Regions from separate parts of the Mesorhizobium sp. M1423 genome, predicted to be linked through region 1. Evidence: predicted binding sites of a transcription regulator. Region 1 holds the regulator's gene; the other holds the start of a gene.
The links. Region 1 encodes LexA, which represses DNA repair genes until DNA is damaged. Its sites were predicted from a motif close to TGTTCNNNNTGTGTTCNG; they were not measured.
Positions count from the first base shown of each region.

Region 2: a site for LexA is predicted at 1,678-1,695, ahead of NKG95_RS01930 (helicase-related protein). Genes of this name have one in related genera too.

Region 1 is NZ_JAMYKU010000006.1:153,102-156,218, forward strand. It holds gene kynU (kynureninase) at 1-969, opposite strand, end outside; gene lexA (transcriptional repressor LexA) at 1,441-2,172, shown strand; gene NKG95_RS10290 (ComEC/Rec2 family competence protein) at 2,166-3,117, opposite strand, start outside.
Region 2 is NZ_JAMYKU010000001.1:379,317-382,433, reverse strand. It holds gene NKG95_RS01945 (acetyl-CoA C-acetyltransferase) at 1-301, shown strand, start outside; gene phbB (acetoacetyl-CoA reductase) at 406-1,131, shown strand; gene NKG95_RS01935 (hypothetical protein) at 1,164-1,463, shown strand; gene NKG95_RS01930 (helicase-related protein) at 1,862-3,117, shown strand, end outside.

The DNA of each region.
Region 1 (3,117 bases):
CTTTGCCTCGACAAGCTCGATGAACAGATCGGCCAGCGCGATGCTCTTCTTGCGCACCGCCGTCATGTCGACATCGTTCCAGATGTCGAGCGCGCCCTTCAGCGTGCGCATCGACAGGACCGGCTGGGTGCCGCACAGAAACCGGCGGATGCCGGTGCCGGCCGCATAGCCTGGCTCGAAGGCGAAGGGCCGTGCATGGCCCCACCAGCCGGTGAGCGGCTGCTGGATGTCGGCAAGATGCCGCTCAGCCGCATAGATGAAGGCAGGCGCGCCCGGTCCGCCATTCAGATATTTGTAGGTGCAACCAACGGCAAAATCGGCGTTTGCCTTGTCGAGCTCGACTGGCATCGCACCGGCGGTGTGGCAGAGATCCCAGACGATCATCGCCCCGGCCTCCTGGGCCCTGCGCGTCAGCGCCGGCATGTCGCGCAGTTCGCCCGACTTGTAGTTGACGTGGTTGACCAGCACCACGGCGGTGCCTTCGTCGATCAGCTCTTCGATGCTCGGCGCGTCGACCCCCGAGAGGCGAAGCAGCGTATCTTTTCGCATCGAAACCACACCGTCAGCCATATAGAGGTCTGTCGGAAAACTGTCGCCCTCGGCGACGATGACCTGCCGCTCCGGCCGCATGGCCATGGCGGCGTGCAGCAGCTTGTAGATGTTGACCGATGTCGTGTCGCAGACCACCGTCTGGCCGGCCGCGGCACCGATCAGGCGCCCGAGCTGGTCGCCGAGTTCGAGTGGCATGTTGAACCAGCCGGCCGTGTTCCAGGCGCGGATGAGATCATGCGCCCATTCTTCGGTCGCTGCCTTGCTCAATTCATCGAAAGCGGCACGCGAAGCGGCCCCTAGCGAATTGCCGTCGAGATAGATCACTCCTTGCGGCAGCACAAAGCGGTCGCGCATCGCGCGCAGCGGATCTGCAGCATCCAACGCCTTTGTGGCCACGAGATCGGGAATTCCTGTCATGATTTGTCTGCTCCCCCAAGATTCACCGCTACGCCGGACACGCATCGACGGCATCCATCGGTCACGAGCGGTTCTCCATTACCTGGTATCGCGCAGCAAGGCCCCACCGGCGACAAGTTGCCTGACCACGCGGTGGAAACCAGGAGCCAAGCCAACCCAAGGTTGGCGTTTTGAGTTCGTTTCGTTCACGGTGCATTGGCCAACCGCACAGTCGATACGGCTTCAATTCCGTGCCCCTTTGCCGGCTGACGGCCGATACCAGTGCCGCCTTCTGGGAACCCAGAGGCCGAAAACGAAAGCAGAATCAAGGCGATGAGGCCCGCGGCGGTGAAAATGCAGCGTTCCGGTTTGGTGAGTGGTATCGTTTCCCGAGCCCTAACACATTCATTAAACTTTAAACAGTTGCGGAACACAACTGGAACAGATAGTGTTTGTTCTGGGTTTGTTTTTCTGATTCTGTTGGGGGTCGCTATGCTGACGCGCAAACAACACGAACTGCTTATGTTCATCCACGAAAGGCTGAAGGAAAGCGGTATCCCGCCCTCCTTCGACGAGATGAAGGAAGCGCTCGACCTGGCTTCCAAATCGGGAATCCACCGGCTGATTACGGCGCTGGAGGAGCGCGGCTTCATTCGCCGTTTGCCCAACCGGGCCCGTGCGCTGGAGGTGCTGCGCCTGCCCGATTCGATCGCCCCCGGCCTCAATGCGGCACGCAAGTTCTCGCCGAGTGTCATCCAGGGCAGTCTTGGGCAAGGTCCTCGGCAGGGCAAGCCGACATCGTCGCGCGTCCCTGCAGCCGGCAATGACGACGATGTCGTTGCCGCCGTGTCTATCCCGGTGATGGGCCGCATCGCCGCTGGTGTGCCGATCGATGCCATCCAGCACCAGACGCATTCGATCTCGGTGCCGCCGGACATGATCATGGGCGGCGAGCATTATGCGCTTGAGGTCAAAGGCGATTCGATGATCGAGGCTGGCATTTTCGACGGCGACACGGTGATCATCCGCAATGCCGATACGGCGAGCCCTGGTGAGATCGTGGTGGCACTGGTCGACGAGGAGGAAGCGACGCTGAAGCGGTTCCGCCGCAAAGGCGCCTCGATCGCCCTGGAAGCGGCCAATCCGGCCTACGAGACGCGCATCTTCGGGCCAGACAGGGTCAAGGTACAAGGCAAGCTCGTCGGGTTGATCCGCCGCTACTGAGTTGCGCCCTTGGCGCCGGCTTTTGGCTTGTCGGCTCTGCGGTATGGCGGCATGCCCCGCGCCGTGCGTGAAAATTTCCGCTGCACGTGCCAGGGCCGGTATGATTTTTCGACGGCGAAGCGGATTTCGGCGCATGTTGCCGCTTGTGGATCGAAATAGACGGCCGCACTTCCCGCGCGCGCCAGTTGCCGTTTGGTGACGACGAGGACCAGCCGGTCGTAGTAGCAGGGATTATGGGCGGTGGCGTCGTCGATGACGATCAAGCTGGCAAAGGCGCAGGCTGGCCGTGCAGTATCGCGGTCCTTGGCTTGCGCGATGATCGCGCCGGATGGATGCCTGGCAAGGCAGAGACCGTCCGTGCAAATGAACGGCATGCCCGGCGGTAGGTCGGCCGGATCGGCAATGTCGAATTGCGGATCGTTCTTTCCAGGTGTTTCTGGCGCGACGATAGCCTCTGATGTGAGCGCGCGTTTCCAGTTGTCGATGGTGAACTCATTCGGGCGTGCCCGGTTGACCGCGAGTTCACCGCTGCCGATTGGCAGCGCGACCAGCCGTGCGTCCTCCGAGATCAATACATCGGGTACGCGCGTCTGCGTTGTCGTCAGCAAGCCGGCGAGCGCAAAAGGAAGGGCCACGAGCCGCAACCAGGTCGTCGCCATGCTGGCAATGACGAGGGCGATCGTCACCAAAAGGACAGATCTCAGCGAAATCAGCCCGACCGCATCGATCGGCGAGCGCTCGGAGATCCACCCGGACAGGGCGATCATCGCCGTCAGCCCCTTGCCCATCACGTAGAGGAAAGGCCCATCCGCGCCGAACGGCATCGCCAGCGCACTGAGGACGGCGAAGGGCATGACGACCAGTGAGACGATAGGCATGATGGCCAGATTGGCGAACAGGCTGAGCGGCGCCACGCGCTGGAAATGCCATATGGCGAAAAGCGCC
Region 2 (3,117 bases), on a different contig from region 1:
CCCCTCCTCGCGCAAGGCGCTGGCCAAGGCCGGCTGGTCGGTCGGCGACCTCGATCTGGTCGAAGCCAACGAGGCCTTCGCCGCGCAGGCCTGCGCCGTCAACAAGGACATGGGCTGGGACCCGTCCATCGTCAACGTCAACGGCGGCGCCATCGCCATCGGCCATCCGGTCGGCGCCTCGGGCGCCCGCATCTTCAACACGCTGGTCTACGAAATGCGTCGCAGAAGTGCCAAGAAAGGTCTTGCCACGCTGTGCATCGGCGGCGGCATGGGCGTTGCCATGTGCGTGGAAGCATTGTGATGAGATAAGCGATACGAATAGGATACTGGCGCAAAGCGAGTAGGGAATAGAGGGCAAACCCTACCGCTTCAACGCTCAGTCATCTGCATTGCCCGGGAGGACACATGACAAAGGTTGCAATCGTCACAGGCGGGTCGCGCGGCATCGGCGCGGCGATATCGGTCGCCTTGAAAAGCGCCGGCTATTCGGTTGCCGCAAACTACGCCGGCAATGAGGAAGCGGCAGCAAAGTTCAAGGCAGCGACCGGCATCCCGGTCTACAAATGGTCGGTTGCCGACTACGAGGCCTGCGCTGCCGGCATCAAACAGGTAGAGGCCGATCTCGGTCCCGTATCGGTGCTGGTCAACAATGCAGGCATCACGCGCGACGCGATGTTCCACAAGATGACGCGCGAGCAATGGAAAGAGGTCCTCGACACCAACCTTTCCGGCGTCTTCAACATGACGCATCCGTTGTGGGGCGGCATGCGCGACCGCAAATTCGGCCGCGTCATCACCATCTCCTCGATCAATGGCCAGAAAGGGCAGGTCGGCCAGGTCAATTATTCGGCCTCGAAGGCCGGCGATATCGGCTTCACCAAGGCGTTGGCCCAGGAAGGCGCGCGCGCCGGCATCACCGTCAACGTCATCTGCCCCGGCTACATCGCCACCGAGATGGTCAAAGCGATGGACGAGAAGGTGCTCAACGAGCGTGTCCTTCCGCAGATCCCGGTCGGCCGTCTCGGCGAGCCGGAGGAGATCGCGCGCTGCGTCGTCTTCCTCGCTTCCGACGATGCCGGGTTCATCACCGGCTCGACCATATCAGCCAATGGCGGGCAGTACATCGCCTGACCGTTTATCTTTACGTTGAGATAGATACGCGCTTGGACGAACGGGCCTGCAAAACGGCCCGTTTCTATAGCGGTCTTCCCGTTGCAAGATCTCGATTCAGCACGCTGCCCCAATCCGGCACGCAAAGGTTAACGGGCGCTGCGCAGCCTGTGCAAAAACTTCCCGGCAGCCTGTGGATTCTCGGTGGAAAAGCTGTTCACAACACAACATGTTGCGGTGAACAAACCAAGAAACTTTGCCTATCGCTGATTCGTCGCCGATTCGTTCCGGCTTTGAGCGGAACGTTAACGGCGAGAGCCGAAAACACCCTCGAAATGATTAAAGCGCATTAGGAAACATCAATAATTTCATAATGTTGGGCGAAGCAGATTGGCCGGCCACGATCATTCACCGGCAAAGGTTAACGGTGGTGCTCGTTTGAATGCCGCCTGCATGAATCGGGCCAGTTTCTGTGATTCAGCATGTGGTGAGACTCGCCGGCAGAAATCCCAGATGTAGCCGTGAACAAAACCTGAATCAGCGCGAGTCAGTGATTCGTCGCTGATTCGTTCCAGACTCGTTCCAACTGTTAATCGGGAACAGATTTCTGGCTTCGAACCGACCAATCAGCCTGCCCTCGGCACATTCCGCTTTCGCTTCGCGCCCGAAATCCCTATGTGTCGCCTGTCATACGCGGCCAATATGGGCGCGCTCCCGACAATGCGAGGCAGAGAGCCTTATTTCCAGGCCGATGAACATCCATCCGAAACACACTGAACCGCTGATCCTGTCGGGTCGAGACGTGACGGCCGTGCTCGGCCCGACCAATACCGGCAAGACCCATCTCGCCATCGAACGCATGGTGGCGCATGAGAGCGGCGTCATCGGCCTACCGCTCAGGCTGCTTGCCCGCGAGGTCTATACGCGCGTCTGCGAGAAGGTCGGCGCCCATAAGGTTGCGCTCATCACCGGCGAGGAAAAGATCCAGCCGGCGGGCGCGAAATACTCGGTCTGCACGGTGGAAGCGATGCCGCGCGAGACCGACGCCGCCTTCGTTGCCATCGACGAGGTCCAGCTCGCTGGCGATCTCGAACGCGGCCACATCTTCACCGATCGCATCCTGCATCTGCGCGGCCGCCAGGAGACGCTGCTGCTGGGTGCGGCCACCATGCACGGCATTCTGCAGCGCCTGCTGCGGGGCGTGTCGGTGGTGACCCGGCCACGGCTGTCGCATCTTGCCTATGCCGGCTCGAAGAAGCTGACCCGCCTGCCGCGGCGCACCGCGATCGTCGCCTTCTCGGCCGACGAGGTCTATGCCATCGCCGAGCTGATCCGCCGCCAGCAGGGCGGTGCCGCCGTCGTGCTCGGCGCGCTCAGCCCGCGCACCCGCAACGCCCAGGTGGCGCTGTTCCAGTCGGGCGATGTCGACTACCTCGTCGCCACCGACGCCATCGGCATGGGCCTCAACCTCGACCTCGACCACGTCGCCTTCGCCCAGAATCGCAAATTCGACGGCTACCAGTACCGCAACCTGACCGCGGCCGAGCTCGGCCAGATTGCCGGCCGTGCCGGCCGGCATCTGCGCGACGGCACCTTCGGCGTCACCGGCCAGGTCGATCCGCTGGATGAGGAATTGGTCAAGAAGATCGAGGCGCATGATTTCGATCCGGTGAAAGTGCTGCAGTGGCGTACCGCGCATTTCGATTTCGCCAACCTCGATGCGCTGAAGCGCTCGATCGAGACCAACGCCCCGGTCGAAGGCCTGACGCGCGCACTGCCGGCCGTGGACGCGCAGGCGCTCGAGCATCTGTCGCGCGACGAGGACATCCGGGCACTCACCACCGACGCCAGGCGGGTGGCGCTGCTGTGGGAAGCCTGCGCGCTGCCCGACTACAGGAAGATCGCGCCGGCCCAGCACGCCGACTTGATCGCCTCCATCTACATGGACCTTGCCAGGCACGGCCATGTCGACGAGAACTACATGGCCGAGCAGGTGCGCCGGGCCGA